DNA from 3 places in the Clostridium sp. DL-VIII genome. Region 1 is predicted to be linked to each of the others. Evidence: riboswitches for the same ligand, from Rfam matches in the RefSeq annotation. Region 1 holds a riboswitch; each other region holds the start of a gene.
The links. Region 1 has a riboswitch for cyclic di-GMP ahead of CDLVIII_RS08400 (sugar transferase). Riboswitches for the same ligand answer to the same signal wherever they lie in the genome.

Region 2: it holds a riboswitch for cyclic di-GMP, as region 1 does, so the genes downstream of both, CDLVIII_RS23370 (3-oxoacyl-[acyl-carrier-protein] synthase III C-terminal domain-containing protein) here and CDLVIII_RS08400 (sugar transferase) in region 1, are expected to answer to the same signal.
Region 3: it holds a riboswitch for cyclic di-GMP, as region 1 does, so the genes downstream of both, CDLVIII_RS20970 (hypothetical protein) here and CDLVIII_RS08400 (sugar transferase) in region 1, are expected to answer to the same signal.

What each region holds. Positions count from the first base shown of each region.
Region 1 covers NZ_CM001240.1:1,835,061-1,841,361, forward strand. The annotation lists gene CDLVIII_RS31855 (polysaccharide biosynthesis tyrosine autokinase) at 1-581, opposite strand, end outside; gene CDLVIII_RS08395 (Rpn family recombination-promoting nuclease/putative transposase) at 1,298-2,218, shown strand; cyclic di-GMP riboswitch class II at 2,465-2,549, shown strand; gene CDLVIII_RS08400 (sugar transferase) at 2,692-3,357, shown strand; gene CDLVIII_RS08405 (hypothetical protein) at 3,470-3,778, opposite strand; gene CDLVIII_RS08410 (VanZ family protein) at 4,087-4,674, shown strand; gene CDLVIII_RS08415 (ABC transporter ATP-binding protein/permease) at 4,765-6,301, shown strand, end outside.
Region 2 covers NZ_CM001240.1:5,068,470-5,074,770, reverse strand. The annotation lists gene ilvD (dihydroxy-acid dehydratase) at 1-177, shown strand, start outside; partial or broken gene CDLVIII_RS30895 (amino acid permease) at 318-491, shown strand; gene CDLVIII_RS23390 (PspC domain-containing protein) at 768-959, shown strand; gene CDLVIII_RS23385 (hypothetical protein) at 1,012-1,323, shown strand; gene CDLVIII_RS23380 (iron-containing alcohol dehydrogenase family protein) at 1,343-2,404, shown strand; gene CDLVIII_RS31605 (hypothetical protein) at 2,499-2,654, shown strand; gene CDLVIII_RS23375 (GNAT family N-acetyltransferase) at 2,859-3,311, shown strand; cyclic di-GMP riboswitch class I at 3,482-3,568, shown strand; gene CDLVIII_RS23370 (3-oxoacyl-[acyl-carrier-protein] synthase III C-terminal domain-containing protein) at 3,850-4,836, shown strand; gene CDLVIII_RS23365 (methyl-accepting chemotaxis protein) at 4,873-6,301, shown strand, end outside.
Region 3 covers NZ_CM001240.1:4,556,035-4,562,335, reverse strand. The annotation lists gene CDLVIII_RS20985 (hypothetical protein) at 170-445, shown strand; gene plsY (glycerol-3-phosphate 1-O-acyltransferase PlsY) at 553-1,146, shown strand; gene CDLVIII_RS20975 (alpha/beta hydrolase) at 1,290-2,102, shown strand; cyclic di-GMP riboswitch class II at 2,427-2,509, shown strand; gene CDLVIII_RS20970 (hypothetical protein) at 2,629-2,937, shown strand; gene CDLVIII_RS20965 (HAD family hydrolase) at 3,137-3,790, shown strand; gene CDLVIII_RS32660 (hypothetical protein) at 3,819-3,944, shown strand; gene CDLVIII_RS20960 (EFR1 family ferrodoxin) at 4,002-4,742, shown strand; gene CDLVIII_RS20955 (aminotransferase class III-fold pyridoxal phosphate-dependent enzyme) at 4,739-5,947, opposite strand; gene CDLVIII_RS20950 (PLP-dependent aminotransferase family protein) at 6,065-6,301, shown strand, end outside.

The DNA.
Region 1 (6,301 bases):
ATTAAAAAAATAATTCCGAAGCTTAACATAAGACCGATTATAAACCCTATAGCTACATACATTCTTTTCTTTGAACTAGTCAATGTTTCAGATATTACAACATCTTCTATTACTTTCACGGTGCTATCAGGGATAAGCTCCTGTGTTTCTTTAATAAATTCATCAGTTATTGCAGAAACTGTATCTTTAGCTAATGATTTATTTAAATTTATATATCTTATTTCCAGTATTTGAGTATTTGCCGTTGGAATTGTTGTAAGCGCATTAAGTACAGCTGATGATTGTAAATCTATGTTATGTTCTTTTAGTGCTTTTGAAACTAAAGTATTAGTTTTTGCTAATTCAGAATAAGTTTTTAATAATTTTTGATACATTTCTACATCATTATTATCATACTTTTCTTTGTCCGCAGTTTCCTTACCTACAAAGACTTTAGTGCAAGCTTCATATTGTGGTTTAACTATATAAAAACTATAAAAAATAGATATTGCTGTTGTTATAAGTGGCAAAATAATTACTAATTTCCATTTCTTTTTAAGTATCTGAAAAATTTCTTCAATAGATATTGTTTCTGAATCCATTTAATTTCCCCCTGTGAGTAATATACGCAGATAAAACAAAAATAGAGTATAATTTAAAAGAAAAAGAAATTGTGCAAAACATTATAATATTTTTCTACAATAATTTTACAGAACTAACTGAACATAGTAAATGTAATTTTATGTATAAGTTAATGTTTAATACAAATAATTACATATTATTAGTTAAATACCATATAAGTCCATATTACCATCAAATAACCAAAAATTCAAATTGCTTTTACAAAAATAAGTTGAGTACTCAGGATGCTTAATAAAAAAGTGCAGCGTGTAATTAGGGGCAATCTATAATTAAGAGAATGTAATTGACTAGCAGGAGATTATAAATTAAATACTAATATTAATGATAGGGTATACAAAAAGAGAGTATAGATGAACTTATTAGAGTTAAAAGATATTAATAAATATTACAAATCAAGAGAAAATGAAAATATTCATGTGTTAAAAAATATAAATTTATATTAAAAAAATGAATTAATATCCATTGTTGGAGAATTCGGCAGTCGAAAATTTACATTTGCAGAAGAATTAAAGAACAGCCTTGATGATAAAAGTGAAATAGCATATTATGGGGCTGTCCCACTAAATGAAAGTTTAGTGCAATTTTTGTTTTAAGCAAATAATTTATAGGCTATAATATTAATAGAATTAATGTTAAATTTGAATATGTATTATGAATTAGAAAGGGAGTGAAGCTTGTGTGTAGATTGAATCCAAAGGTTGATTTTGCATTTAAAAAGCTATTTGGAAGTGAAGAAAATAAAGATATTTTAATTTCATTCATAAACTCAATGCTGTCAGAAGATCAGCAGATAAAAGATGTATACCTTAAAAACCCTTATAATATAGCAAATTATAAGGAAGATAAAATGAGTATACTAGATATAAAAGGAGTAGATGAAAGAGGAATTTGGTATGATATAGAAATGCAGCTTTCAGAGCAGCTCTTTTATGAGAAGAGAGCATTTTATTACTGGGCAAAGGTATATTCAGATCAGTTAGAAGGCGGATATAATTATGATAAGCTGAGAAAAACAATATCTATAAATATATTGGATTTTGATTATTTAGACGAAGATGATTTTCATAACGTATATAAAGTTTATAATCAGAAAAGTAAAAAAGAGTTATCAACTGTATTTGAAATGCATTTTGTGGAATTAAATAAATTTAAAAAGGATTTTAAAGATGTAAAAACAGCATTAGATAGATGGATTGTTTTTTTGAATAGAGCATACGAACTTGAAAAAAATAGAATTCCAGAAGAATTAGCAGTAGATGAAGCTGTAAAGAAAGCAGTTGAAAAACTTGATGTTATGTACTTAGATAGAGAAGAAAGAGAAATATATGAAAATGATTTGAAAAGACTAAGAGATTACATAGCGGAAATGAAAACAGCTGAAGAAAAAGGAATGCAAAAAGGGATAGAACAAGGAATACAACAAGGTCTACAAAAAGGAATAGAACAAGGTATACAAAAAGGTATAGAACAAGGTATGCAGGATGGAGAAAAGAAAAAAGCTTTTGAAATAGCTGAAAATTTATTAGATGTATTAGATAACGAAACTATAGCAATTAAAACTGGATTGTCTATTGATGAAATAGAAAAGTTAAGATAAATTTTTAGCAGATTAGTAACAAGCTTCTGACTGGTATTTAAAAAGATATTTTAGAAGTACAAAAAAATTAATATTTTTTTGTAGTTCTGAATATATTAACATGTGAGTATATATATGGTAAAATAGCCTTGGTAAATAATTAATATTAAGTATGATTTAATAGGTCATAATCATACAGATAAATAAATTATAAATTTTACGTATGTATAGAATAATTATTTACATAAGCGAAAATCTAATATGACTTTTTATTAAGGAAACTATGATCCATATATTTTATTTTGGGCACTTTATATATGGTGAGTTAGCAGTGCAACCGACCTTTATGATTTATATATAAAGGTCGGTTTCTTAGCGTGTAAAAAAAATTAGTCATTTTTTGATTATGCCTTATTAGTTAAGGAAATAAGCGCTATGGTATTAGCTTTTATTGTGATCATTTAATAATGCTTTTATAAGGGGGAGAGAATAATATGCAGCAACTACAAGTTAATAGGGAGGAGATTTTACTTGAAGAACAGCTGGGAAATAGCTGGATTTTATATGATTTTGTTAAGAGAATCATAGATGTCATATGTTCAGCAATTGGACTTATAATTTTAAGTCCAGTACTTTTAATTGTAGCTATTTTGATAAAAGCTGAATCATCAGGCAGTTCTATCTTTTCTCAAGAGAGAGTTGGGAAGGATGGAAAAAGTTTTAAGATGTATAAATTTAGGTCAATGGTAACAAATGCAGAAGAACTAAAGGACAAGTTAAGAGAGAAGAATGAGATGAGTGGACCGATGTTTAAGCTTAAAGATGATCCTAGGGTTACAAAAGTAGGTAAGTTTATAAGAAAGACAAGCATAGATGAGCTGCCACAGTTATTTAATATATTAAAAGGAGATATGAGTTTAGTAGGACCGAGGCCATCTCTTCCAAAAGAAGTTATGTGCTTTGAAGATTGGATGCTTAAAAGATTAAAAGTTAAACCAGGTCTAACCTGTTATTGGCAGGTATCTGGCCGAAGTGATATTGACTTTGAAGATTGGATGAGGTTAGACATTAAATATGTTAGGGAAAGAAATATTTTGATTGATGTAATTTTAATCATAAAGACATTTGGGGTGCTTTTTGGCGATGAGCATGCAAGATAGAAGAAAATAATGCTTTGTAAAAGAAAAACCATAGAGAAACTTAAATCTCTATGGTTTTTCTAATTATTTAGATGAAGATGAGTTTTATAATGTGCATAAGTTTTGGTATTTATTATCTTGATTTTTTCCATTCGTAGCTCATTTCTAGATAGTCTCCATTTCGATCATAGCCAAGTATGTTAAAGCCATTTCTGTTATATCCATCTTTATCAAAGCCGGCACTGTTAAAGCCATCTTTATCATATCCGTTTTTATCATATCCTTCTCTACTGTACCCTTCGCTATTGAAAAATGTGCCGTTTTTATGAAGCCCATTCTTGTTAAAACCACGTTCATCATATAGTGTTCCGTTTTTATGAAATCCCTTTGAATCAAACCCGTATTCATCATACTTCTTTTTTAATATGTTAAAAAAGTGCATAAAGCCACCTCCTAATTATTCAAGGTACTAACTAAATTATACCAGAAATTTTTTCCATATTAATACATATTTTAAAAATAATAAAAAAATTCCTTAATTTAGATATTAATTTTATTTATAAAAATAAAGAAAATATTCATATTGATTAACTGAGTATGACAATTTTATTAAATTAATGTTTTTAACATAATTTTTGGTTTTAAGTAATAAGGTCATGGGGTATAATAGTATACAAATCTATTTTGTAGTAAATGTAAAAGATAAAATTGAAAAAATTATGACGTAAAGAAATTAGAGAGGTAATTAAAATGAAGAAAATTACTATAATTTTATGCTTGTTTTGGATGGGATTTATATTCTATATGTCAAGTAATAATGGACAGATTTCTCATGGTCAAAGCACTAAAGTGGTTAAAATAATTGAAAATGCTAAATCAAAAATAGAAACTGAAACTCAAGATAAGAATACAAGTGAGATAAAGGCAGATAAAAGTGCTGATAATGAGCAAAAGGCAAATGGAGATACAGGAACAGGAAACGGGGTACAAGCTAATAAAAATACAACTAATTTACAATCAGCAAAGTTAGAGGAATTGGATCATATAGTTAGAAAGAATGCTCATGGATTTTTATATATGACATTAGCTGTTTTTGTAAGCAGCACGATATTTTCTTTCAACAAAAAAGGGAAAGATGCTGTGATTTATATACTATTTACATGTTTGTTTTATGCAGTTACTGATGAGTTCCATCAGGCTTTTGTACCTGGAAGGACTTCTATGGTAAGCGATATATTAGTTGATTTTTGTGGAGCTATAATAGGATTATTAATATTTTATTTTGTTTATTATAAAATATACACTATATACGCTTCTAAAAAGCTAGAACGAAATTAACAATCAGGCTTAAGGGGAGCTGTGATTGTAAGAAGAGCATAAATTAAATGCTTAATTTTAATAATAAAGATATACAAAAGGGGAGTATAGATGAACTTATTAGAGATAAATGATATTAATAAATATTATAAATCAAAAGGAAATGAAAAGATTCATGTGTTAAAAAATATAAATTTATATTTTAATAAGAATGAATTAGTATCTATTGTTGGAGAATCTGGTAGTGGAAAATCTACATTAATGAATATAATAGGTGGACTAGACTCTAACTATAGCGGGGAATTGTTTGTTAACGGAGAAAATATTAAAAAATTAAGAAAGAAAGAACTGGATACATATAGGAAAAATAAAATAGGTTTTGTATTTCAAAGTTTTAATTTAATACCTCATTTATCTATTTTGGATAATGTGACAATGGCTATGACTTTATCAAATGTCAGAAAGAAAGAGCGTACTAAGCGTGCAGAGAAGATGTTAGGTGAGCTTGGCTTAAAGGATCATATCTACAAGAAACCAAATCAGCTGTCTGGAGGTCAAAAGCAAAGAGTTGCTATTGCAAGAGCCTTAATTAATGATCCGGAAATAATTATTGCAGATGAACCAACAGGCAGCTTGGATTCAAAAACTTCAATGCAGGTTCTTGAAATAATGAGAACAATTGCAGAAAGAGGAAAGCTTGTAATAATGGTTACCCATTCTGAAAAGATAGCAGCCTGCTCCAGCAGAGTAATTAAGATAGCAGATGGTGAAATTATTGATGATAAGTATTTATTTAAATTAGAAAATGAAATTAGTTATGATGAAGTTAAAAGCAGTGATAAAAAGCATTTTAGAAGAAGAGGACAAAATCTTAGTATTTTAGATTCTATAAAGTTAGCTCTGAATAATATGAAGGAAAAAGCAATACGTAATATATTTATTTCTATAGGGTCAAGCATAGGAATAATGAGCCTTATTTTAATGCTCTCTTTTGGGAATGGAATTAAGGCTTATTTTAATAACACTATGAACAGCTATGTTAATCCAATGGTAATAGAAGTTAATATGCCTAGTGATGATTCAGAAACAGTAGATTTTGATATTGGCACGATACAAAAACCTAACATAAATAAGCAAAGCTCATTTAAAGATGAAGATATTCAAAAGTTATCGGAAGTAGAAAATGTAGCTTCTGTGGAAAATGGATTTACTGAAATTTCAATGGGAGCTAATTCTTTAAGCTGCAATGGAAGTGGAAGTAATATAATGAGACTTTCGACTATATCATCAAATATAACAAAATCAAATCTTCAGGATGGAGAGCTGCCAGGGGCTGGAGAGATATTGGTTAATAAGGCTGTTAGTGATAAGCTTGGAGGAGATGTTATAGGGAAAACAGCAACATTACATATTTTCGTGAATCAGAAAGTATTGACTAAGGATTTTGTAATAAGTGGAATTTATACTACTGCAGGCGGAGATCTTACGGCAATAATGAAATCTGTTTTATTGAATTATTCGGACCTAGAGAATTTATATTCAGCTAATAATTATAAATTGAATCCTAATGTTATGTATCTAAAAACAACTGATGATAAATATACTGCTTCAATTAAGGACAAGGTTAAGGAGCTTGGATATTCAGGCT
Region 2 (6,301 bases), 3.2 Mb from region 1:
AGAAGTTTACAGATTGTTGGTGTAAAAGGTAAGAAATGTAGTGAAGAGGAAATTCAAAAAATACTTGAGGAACGTAAGAAAAATTGGAAACCAAGAAAATCAAAATATGAATCTGGTATTTTAAAGATTTTTTCAGATCATGCAGTATCTCCAATGAAGGGTGGATACATGAAATAATTAATTCTGTGCATGGACTTGTGGGTGTATTAATTATAAATGCTTTGATTTAAATACATAAAATAAGGTTCAAATATTTCAGTAAAGTGATGTCTTAAAGCAATTAATGATTATTTTAAGACATCTTTTTATTAAAAAAGACTTTAGGAATAATATTTGGAGCATGGTGTTTTGTATTTACTGCTTTTGCATGTATTGGTGGAATGTATTCACAAGATACATTTCAATTGGTGCTTAACATTATAACTCCATTTGTATTACTTGGATTAGGTTTGATTCTGCCTTATTTTGCAAGAAGAGAGAAGCGTATTTAGTTAGTATGTAAATTTATTTGCTGAAAACTATTATAAAGTCAACGAGTTAAATACATCAGTATACTTAATTATAAAACCGTGTCAACTAAGTTTGGCACGGTTTTAATTTTTTATGAATCAAGGTTTATTTAAAAGAATAAATATAGATATGGATAAGAAATGAGAAAGTGGTGCATAATTCAATAAAAGACGTAGTAACTAGGGAATTAGATATGGTATAATTTTGAACAAGGAATACGATAGAAAATTATATTTTTTGTAATTATGAGGGGGATTATGGATAAAAAATTATATTTATCGGCAACTGACAAAAAAATAGCAGGAGTATGTGGTGGATTTGCTGAATATTTTGGATTAGATTCTACTCTTATTAGAATCGGGTATTTAGCAATGATTTTATTAGCAGGTACAGGAATACTTTTCTATATTATCTGTGCTTTGGTTATACCTAAAAAGCCAGTGGAATAAAAAATTAATCTTAATTTGATAAGTATGTCTATTCACAAAGGAGGAATTAGAAATGGAACAGATAAATAATATCTTGGATAAAGCGCCAATTCATTTAACTACAAATACAATAGTTCTTGCAGCGGTGGCTATCATTGCAGTATACATTTTAATAAAGGCTATAAGTGGTATTATTAAAATAGCTGCCATTATAGGAATATGCTACTTTGTATTAATGTCTCTTCAAAGTACAAATCTTGTTAATATACCAGGTGTAAGAGATGCCTATACAACAATAGAAAAATATATTCCTTCAAAAGAAGTATGGACAAATGCGGTTGATAAAGCAGAGAAAATAAATAAAGTGGTTAATGATTTGAATTAGTAGCTTAAGGAGGCAAAATATGAAAACTTCAACTCATAGAATAGCAATTCCTTCGATCCTTGAAGTAGGAAAAGGGAATATTAACAGTATAGGTACATTTATTAAGAAAGGAATGTTTAAAAAGGTTTCGATATATTTTGGGGAAGGTATAGAAGAGTTATTTGGTGATGCCATATGTAGTTCGTTAAAGGAAGCTGATATTCAAATTTCTCAAACTGGAACCATATCAGATATAAAATTTGAGGAGGTTAGTATAAAGGCTTTTGAAATATCAAATGATGTTGAAGCGTTAATCGGAGTAGGTGGAGGGAAAGCCATTGATGCAGTGAAATATATGAGCTTTTTAAAAAAAATACCATTCATCAGTATTCCAACATCAACTTCTAATGATGGATTTTCAAGTGCTGGTGCATCACTACTGGTTAATGGGAGGCGTATGTCTCTTCCAGCTAAAACTCCGTATGGAATAATTGTAGATATTGATGTCATTAAAGGCGCACCTGAAAAATTTATATTTTCAGGAATAGGAGATTTGATATCTAATATCACTGCTTTACATGATTGGAAATTTGAAGAAGAGAATGGGAAAGCAATTATTGATGATTTTGCAACTATGATATCTAAAAAGGCAGTAAATAGTTTTGTAAGAACCGAATTTAAAAGCATTAAAGATGATCTGTTTCTGAAAGAGCTAGTTGATTCTTTAACCTTAAATGGGATTTCTATGGAGATTGCAGGAGATAGTTCTCCAGCCTCAGGATCAGAACATTTAATTTCACATGCTCTAGATAAATTTCTTGAGCATCCTGAACTTCATGGGATACAAGTTGGTATTGCAACATACATTATGGCAAAGGTACAAGATCATAGATCTGAAAGAATAACAAAAGTATTAAAGGAAACAGGTTTTTTCGAGTATGTTAAAACATTAAAATTAAAAAAGGAAGATTTCAGAAGAGCTATAGATGAGGCTCCGCTTATAAAGCCTAATAGATATACATATATTCATGTTGAGGAAAATAGAATACTTGCTAAAAAGATAGTTGATGAAGATGAAGTGTTAAATAATATCTTAATATAAAGTATATATGCTGCTTCATAAATAAAGCTGAATAAATATTTAGATGAAGGCAAAACTAATCGTGTATTTATTAATAATTAGAGGAGGCAGGTTTATGAAAAAATTGGAAAAAGGTGAACATGAGAAAGCAATGGAGAAAGCTAAGAAAATGCTTGATAAAGGGTGCGGAATGAGTGAAATAGTAAAAGAAACTAATTTAAGTGAGGAAAATGTGCTGAAAGCAAAAAGAAAATGGGAAGAGTTATCATAAAAATTATTAATAAACAATTAATTTGTTATTTATAAGTTGAATAATAAAACTTACTTTATATAACTATCAATATGTCGCAAAGATTTAATAGCGATATGTTGATAGTTTTTTTATTTAAAAATATAATTATCTATGAATAAATATGCAATAATAATGAATATAGTGTATAATATAATTATATTATTAGAAATAGAGGGAACTACTATGAATAGCATTATATATCAATATATAGATTATACAAATGAAAAATTTAAGGAAGTGATAGATTTAAGATTTAATATTTTATTTAAACCATATAGCAAAATTAGTAAATATGATTACGATGAATTTGATCATATAAGTTTTCATTTAGTGGCATTAAGGGAAGATAAAGTTATAGGATACTCAAGAATGACTAAAGTAAATGATAAAGGCAAAATCACTAACGTAGTTGTTAATCCGGAATACATAAAAAAAGGAATTGGATTTGAAATGATGAAAAGGCATATTTTTAAGGCTGAAGAAAATAATATTGGGCATTTATACTTAAATGCAAGGGCAGACACCATCAATTTTTATAAAAAAATCGGATTTGAGTGTAAAGAAGACATGTTTTTATCTGAGAAAAGCGGATTGATGCTGCAGAAAATGTGCTATGAAGTGAATTTAGTAAGATAGTATTAGAGAAAGGATAAATTTGATATAGATTATAAGGTGTTTTTGAATTATTACATGCATATGAAAAATATTTAAGTCTAGATTGAATATAACGGAACAGAAGGAATTATTGTAGAAATATGCAACTAATATTGAAAAATGTAAGAAAATGGAGTAGTATATAGTGTATATATTGATAATAGTACACTTATTGAAAGGTAAGGTCACAAAGCCATGGGTCTAAGGAATGTTATGTCTATGATTGCCAGGCTACTAAGAGGAAGTTGTTAAGAATAAATGTTTATGCTTTTATTAGGTGTCTATTATTAATTAATAGGCACTTTTTCTATGTATAGGAACTATCTGAAGGGGAAGGATTAATAAAAGTTTGTTTTTTATAAACTAATGGAAAATAGTTTTTTGAAATTAGTGATGTCAATGCTTATTGGAGTATTAATTGGTTAAAAGGTCACAAAAAAGAGAGTAGCACATGCATTTTTTATTTGTATTAATTAAAAATGTATATTTATAAAAAGTAATGTAAAGTGAGGGAAAAGTTATGGGAGTAAGATTAAGTTGTATTGATGTCTGTCATGGTTCTAAAGTTGTTTCAAATGATTTTTACATAAAGCATTTCGAACAACAAGATAAGGATGTGAGACATTTGTTAGAAGATGTAATGGGAAGAGATAAGAGATATATGTTTGATGAAGGCGAGAATTCTCTATCCTTATCCATAAAAGCTGCAAAATCTGTGTTAGATAAAGCAGGTTTGCAGGGGAGTGATATAGATGTATTAGTTTATTCGTCGATATTATCGGAATATGTATCACCTCCAACATCGATTTTGTTGCACAAAGAATTAAATTTAAAGGAAAATGTAATGTGCTTTGATATGAATGCAAACTGTGCAGGCATGGGAGTTGCTTTGGAGAATATATCAAATTATTTAATGTCCTCTAAACATGCAAAGATGGCTCTAATAGTTGGATGCGATGATGATAATTCCTTATGTGATACTAATAATGAAATATGTTATGGAAATTATGGACATGCTGCATGTGCAATAATCTTAGAAAAAGTAGATGAGAATTGTGGGGTGATTGACACTGAATATTATATAAATACAGAAGTTAGTGATAAAGTTTTGTATCCAAGTAATGGTTTTTCAAGTTTTTTTAAATCTAAAAATGTTGATGAACTTTGGTTAAAATGGACACCATTTGATACAGGAGTATTTATGTATCCTGCTACAGAAATAATGACGAAAGTCATAAAAAATGCAGGATTAACTAAAGATGATATCAGTATGTTTTGTTTATCACAACTTGCATTTACTAATACGAAGAAAATAAGAGAACTTATGGATTTAGAGGATGATAAAACAATATATATAGGGAATGAGTATGGATATACAGGTACTACTAGTCCGTTTATAGCATTATATGAATCCATAGAACGAGGCAAAATTAAGAGGGGAGATTATATTGTATTTTGGACATTCGGAGCAGGCTCTCAGAGTATAGTAATGCTATATAAATATTGAAATATAAATAATTAATGTAATATATAGGGGGTAAAAATGGATAAAAAAGAAAGTTTTAAAATAAGGTTCAATAAGAAGACGCTTAAATTTGTGTTAATAATATATATGATATGTTGCGTCCTGTCATTTATATTCTATTGTGGTTTGAAATTATTTGGCTTTAATGATGCTATAAGTGTAAAATCTTTAATATTACTAGGAATATTTGTTGCTATTTATGCTATAGTGCTACATAAGTGTTATAAGCTTACACTTGCTAAAAATGGCTTTAATATCAAAGCTTTTAATGTAACAAAGGGGATACTTTTATTTATAACTTATTTTCAATATTTATATTTAAACTTTACAATGCACTTAAATTCTTTATGGCTAGTAATTTTCTTCTTTACTATTCTTGGAGCGTTATTTTTTGATGTAAAAATGATTAGTGCATCGATAATTTTGAGTATTATATGTCAAGTTATAGTTTTTATAAACAATCCTTCAATTTTTTTAGCTAAAGAATTTACAGTGGCAGAAGCATCTATGACAATTATTACAATTCTGATAACTTTAACATTAGTTTTTGTTGTCGTATATTTTGCATCAAGTTTGTTAGAATCAATTGGCGAAAAAGAAAGTCAAGTAGAGGAAGAGAAGGAAAAAATATTAAATTTGTTCCAAAGTATAACTCAAATTTCAAATACGGTTTTAGCATCAAGTGAAAATTTAAGTGTTGCTATTGAAGAACAAACGAGCTCTCTTTTAGAAGTATCAGGAACAAGTCAATCTATGTCAAAAGACTCAGGTGAAATGTTAAACAAATCAAATAAGAATAAGGAAATATTAAATACATTACTAAGTGCTAATGAAGTAGTTACTAATAAAACAAAAGATAATGAAACTAAAGTAAAAGAGTTTATTGAAATTACTGATAAAAATCAAGAGGCTTTAAATAATACACTGTCAATTATTAATGATATAAAGAATAATATACAAGATACTTTTAAGTCTACAAATGATTTGGAACAAAAATCAAGAGAGGTAGATGAAATATTAAAGCTTATTGGAGATATATCAGAGCAGACAAATCTTCTTGCATTAAATGCATCAATTGAGGCGGCAAGAGCTGGAGAATATGGTAAGGGATTTGCAGTTGTAGCAGAGGAAATAAGAAAATTAGCAGAAGGAACAAAGGAATCACTTAATCAGGTAAGTGCAATAGTGGAAGAATTGAAAAACAATATAAATTTAGTTCAAAGACAAATGACTGATAATAATGAAAAGTCTCAAGTAGGGAATAATATTATTAATGAAACTGTAAAAGGAATAAATAATATGACTTCAAATTTAAAATTATTCAGTAATAATATTATGGAAATAAATAAGGCATCTAATACATTATTTACAGAGACTAAAAATGTAGTAAATTTTAACGAAGAAGTAGCTAATTTAATTAAGGATACAATTTCAAAATTTGAAACGG
Region 3 (6,301 bases), 2.7 Mb from region 1:
TCACAGAATAAATTGATTAATTTAATATTAAAAACATAATGGGAGATACCGTAGAATTTATTAATTGAATTTACGGTATTTTTTAATAATTTTTAGATGTGATGTTTAGCAATTATTCAATAAGGTAAATATAATAGTTGGGGAACATAAAATAAATAGGGGGGATACTATGGATAGTACTATAGTCTTACTCATATTAGCATTGGTAATAGCTGGGACAGTATATTTTAGTATAGAGTATTTTGAAGATGCTTTGCAAAGGTCTATAATGAGAAATGTGATTTTATTATTACTATTTATTCTAATAGAATTGTGTGGCTTGATGTATATGTCGGGATATTATAATTGTGAGGAGTTAATAAGCATCGTATTTATCTCCGAAATAGATTTGTGTTTAATGATTTTTTCTTTGGTTGAGACTATATATAGAAAATTTAAATTATAGTAAAAGAGTTATTCTAGTTGATATAGAGTGCTTGAATTGTTAACTTTATTATTATGAAAATTAATAATAAGCGTAAATATCATATATAAGAGAGCTAGGTGAAATAAATGATTATTATATTAACAATTATTGTCTCTTTTTTGTGTGGATCAATACCAACAGGATATTTAATAATTAAAAAATTATATGGTATAGATATAAGAACAAAAGGTAGTGGAAATATAGGCTCAACAAATGTTAAAAGAGTAGCTGGAACCCAAATATCTATTATAACTCAGATGATAGATATTTTAAAAGGGATAATTCCAATGAGTTTAGGAATTTGGCTAACAAGGTATGTAGAATTGCCAGTATCAATAGATATTTATTTTTCTATTATTGCATTAGCAGTAATCTTAGGACATGATTATACTCCGTTTTTAAAATTTAATGGAGGGAAAGGAGCCAATACAACTATAGGGGCATTTGTTTTAATTGCACCAATTCCAACTATAACTGGATTCGTAGTTTATTTAATATTACGAGTATTTACAAAAATAGTTTCCATTAGGACTCTTGCAGGAGGAATAACCATACCTACTATGAGTATTGTTTTAAATTTACCAATCTCAATAATAGTAGCTGCTACATTAGCTTGGATTCTTATGGTCATAAGGCACAAAGAAAATTTAATAAGAATTGCACACAAAAAAGAAATTTAATAGGACAAGCTATGGCTAAAAGCTTAATTAATTGAAATTAAACTATAAGTATTAAGAATTTTTAGAATGAATTGATTCATTCACAAATTTATGTTCAGTGAATAATCTAATACTATAATTATAGTTTCTAATGGAGGATATAAATGGGCTATTATATTAGAGTAGAGCCTAATGTGAAAATTTATGTAGAAGATCTTAATGAAAAATGCGACAAAACAATTTTGTTTTTACATGGCTGGCCTGGAAGCCATAAGTTATTTGAATATCAATTTGATCAGCTTCCAAAGATGGGATATAGATGCATTGGAATAGATACAAGAGGATTTGGAGATTCAGATAAACCTTATAGTGGTTATGATTATAACACGCTGGCCGACGATGTAAGAAGCGTAATTGATGCACTAAAGTTATCAAATATTACTCTTGCAGGACATTCAACTGGAGGGGCGATAGCAATTCGATACATGGCCCGTCATAAAGGTAATGGAGTATCAAAATTGGCTCTTTTTGCAGCAGCAGCACCAAGCCTTATTAAACGGCCTAATTTTCCTTATGGATTAAAGGAAGAAACTGTTTTGGAAATTATTAAAGGAACATATATGGATAGACCTAATATGCTTCAAGGGTTTGGTAATATATTTTTCTATCAGCATATAACTAAAGCCTTTTCAGAGTGGTTCCTTAATCTTGGATTTCAAGCAGCTGGATGGGCAACAGCAGAAATTGCGAAGACTTGGATAAAAGAAGTGTTGTTTTCTGACTTGGATAAAATAAATGTTCCTACTTTAATTATCCATGGAATTCATGATAAAGTTGTGCCTTTTGAGCTAGGCGAAGTACAAGAAAAATGTATTAGAAATTCAAAGCTTATTCCATTTAAGTATAGTGGACATGCATCATTTTATGATCAGTATGAAAAGTTTAACAAGGAATTAGTGAAATTCATTGAAGAATGAAGTTATTGTCAATGAATGGCCACAAGATACTAAAAAATATCTTGTGGTCTTACTTATTTGATGCAAATATAGGAGACAAACCACATTGTTATAGGAATGTAGCTAATGAGTATCAGTTTTTCAACACATAATATATTATTTTAAATAAAAAGTTTTGGAATTAAATGTTGAGCATGTTTATGCGAATAAAAAATTGATAATAAATAATAAAATAAAATGTCCCATTAATAAAGTTTAACAATGACTATTGATTTTTATATATTATTCTGATAATATTCATGTATTATAAGATTTACTAAGTATATAATAAATTGTATTAATTTAATAAAACTTGGAAGCTGTGAAGAATTCTTTTATGTGGGCACTTTAGGAATTTGGAGCTAGTTGTGCAACCGGCCAATTTAAACTATTTAATTGTTCAGCAATTGAGTAGTTTAAGTTGGCTTTTTTTATAATAATTTACAAAGAAATAAAAACATAAAATATTTGCAATATACTGATTTCATGTAAATTAGGAGGAGAGAAGATGTTGAAAACACCAATAAATATCGAAGAATATGGAAATTACACTAATAAGCAGCTTTTGGAATGTCATAAGTATTCATTTAATCGCTTGAAAAAAATTAATACTATGATTCCTAAGGAATACCGTGAGATATTAATGAATGTTCCTAGGGAAAATATAGAATATATAGAATCAGTTTTAAAGAGCAGAAAAATAGCTATTCCGAATTACAATAGCACAATACGAAAAATAATGGATAAAAAACATATTACAGGGATTAGTGTTATAATACTTTTATTGTTTATAATTCATATGCTGATTTTAAGATAATTAGGAACTACAATTAGCTTTACAAAATTTATGTAAGGAATAGAGACGAGCTAACGCAAACATACCAAATAGATGTGATGAGTTGTGTACTTTAAAAATTTAATAATGTGATATTTAGGAGACATGTTATAATACCATTAGGTCATATGACCTGGGGTAATATATAATGGTGATATATTCATATGAGGAGGTATGTATTATGGGAAAGTATGATACAGTCATATTTGATTTGGATGGGACATTACTTAATACAATTGAAGACCTTACAGATAGCGTTAATTTTGCATTAGGACTATATGGTTTTCCGCATAAAAGCTTGGAGGAAATCAGAAGTTTTGTTGGTAATGGTGCAGCACGCTTAATAGAACTTGCTATACCAGATGGAACTAGTAATCCTATGTATGAAAAATGTTTTATTGATTTTCGCAACCATTATTCTATAAATATGAGAAATAAGACTGATGCATATGAAGGAATTATGGAACTTTTAAGGCAGCTATTAGAAAAGAAGTATAAAATGGCAATTGTATCAAACAAATTTGATACAGCAGTAAAAGAACTTAATAAAATTTATTTTGAAAAATACATAAAAGTGGCAATTGGAGAATCAGAGAAGGTTTCTAAAAAGCCAGCTCCAGATACTGTTTTTAAGGCACTTGAAGAATTAGGTTCAGTTACTGATAAGTCAGTATATGTTGGTGATTCTGAAGTAGATGTTAAAACAGCGAAAAATGCTGGAGTTATATGTGTAGGGGTAACGTGGGGATTTAGAAGCAGAAAAGTTTTGGAGCAAAATGGTGCAGATTATATTATAGATACTCCACAGGAATTATTAAAAATAATAACCGTATAAGAATTAAATAAAGTTGTTGGTGAGATATATGCATAGTATAGAAGCATATATCTTATCAGCAGCTTTATTTTATATATTTATTTTAGTCATCGTGAACAATTTAGCCTGTTTTGTAACAGTAGCTGTTAATGCTATTGCAATATTTAGTGCATGATATTATACTGTATTCAATAAAACGTTACATCTGTAACGGTTAATTATGGAGGTAATAATGAAGATATTATATTTTACAGCAACAGGAAATAATTTATATATAGCAAAGAGATTAGGGGGAGAGCTTTATTCTATCCCAAAGTTAATAAAAGAAGGCAAATATGAATTTGAAGATGAGAAAATCGGGATAATATTTCCAGCTTATGGATGGAGTGTTCCTAAAATGGTTGAAGAGTTCTTAAATAAAGTTAAATTGAAAAGTAATTATATTTTTGGGATAGTATCTTATGGGGCTCTATCAGGAGGGACTACTAGTCATCTTTTAGAAATTGGAAAAAGGAATAATATTCAATTTTCTTATATCAATGACTTACTCATGATTGATAACTATTTACCAGGCTTTGATATGGATAAGCAAAAAGAAAAGGAATCAAAGAAAAATATTGAAGAGAATCTTGCACAAATTATTAAAGATATTGAAGTTGAAAGGAAATACATTAAAGAACATCCAATAGTAAGAGCAATTTCAAAGAATTTAATGCCAAAATACAAAGGTGATTTTGCAAAGAAATTTAGTGTAGATGATAAATGCAATGGCTGTAAAACCTGCGAAAAGGTCTGCCCAGTAAATAACATAAAAGTAGAGAAGAAACCTACATTTGGTGATAATTGCCAGAGCTGTTTAGCCTGCATTCATCATTGTCCACAAAAATCAATAAGTATAAAAAATGAAAAGAGTAAGGCAAGATTTATAAATCAAAATGTTACCTTGAAAGAAATAATAGATTCAAACAACTAATTATTTAAGAGAATATCTTTAAGTGAAAAACAAAAATTATCGATTTCTGAATAGTTAAGGATTAATGGGGGATATAAGCGTATAATGTTGTACATTTCTGAATATCCAGTGAAAAAACCTTTCTTTAGAAGCTTAAGAAATATTTCTTTAGCTTTGAGATTTTTATCTAGGGCTATAGCAATCATCATGCCTCTGCCCAGAATTTCGCTTATTTCCCCTGTAATTTCTGCGAGTTCATGTAATTTGCATTGTAAATATTCTCCGGCTTTATTTCCGCGTTCTACGAGGTTATTTTCTAGCATTATTTCAATAACCTTTCTTGAAACAATACATCCAAGAGGATCATCTATATGCGATTGGACATATTTAAATTTAGAATCTTCTATAGCTTCAGCTAATTTTGATTTTACAAGTATTCCGCTTATAGGGTAACCATTTCCAAGACCTTTTCCCATAGAAATAAAATCAGGACTATGTTCTTCAGAATTAAAACATTCATAATGCTGAAAGCCAAACCATTTGCCAGTCCTACCAAAGCCAGTTGTAACTTCATTTGCTATGATAAGGCCTCCTGCATTCCTAACTTTCTCACATAAAAACTCAATAAGTTTTTCAGGAGGGCAAAGAACTAGTCCTCCTGAATTACCGGGTTCAAAAACAAAGGCAGCTATATTTTTAAAATTTATTTCGTTAAATTTTCCGCATTCTCTACAATCACATTTCTTTTTGCAGCTTAAACATTTATTTATAGGTAAATCAATCCATACTTTTTGATCTCTTGGCATCCTAAGTTCTGGTGATGAACCAAGAGAAGAAATTGATAAACATAGTTTTTGACTTTTTTTTGTAAGTAGTTCTGATAAAGTAACTGCAAGAGAAACAGCATCACTGCCCGAAGAGATAAAAGTTCCTCTGTAGCTATATCTAAGTTTTGCAGCAGAAGATATTTCACTAACTAAAGCTGCAGGGTGTTCTGTAGTGAACCACTCGTGGGTATGAAACAAAAGTTGTGCATTTATACTTAGAGTTTCAGCTATTTCTTTTCTACAATGTCCAAGGACAGCGGCCCAACAGCCAGCTTGCAAATCAATTAATTCACCATATTCTTCTGTATAAATTTTTGTACCTTGTGCTCGTTTAACTGTTATGGAAATTCCAGGACTATTAAACATTCTTAAATTCTTAGTTTTAATTAATTCCGCCATTTTATAACCTCCAATAAATTGAAATCTTTTGATTAAAGGATATAATAATAGGAAGGATAGTTCAATTATGGAAAAAATATTCTGTACTACTACAGAATAAATTTTGGGGGGGATTTTATGAGGGAAATAAGTAAAACTGAATTAGTAAAAAAGTATATTTTAAAAGAAGTTAAAGAGGGAAGAATTACTAGTGGGAAGCGTCTTCCAAGCTGTAGGAAAATGGCAGCTCTTTTTGAGGTAAATAAAATAACTGTAAATAAAGCCTATGAACAACTTGAAAAAGAGCATAGAGTTTTTAGTATACCACGTGGAGGATTTTATTTGGTTGACTCGGAGAATAGGCAAGCGATTGCA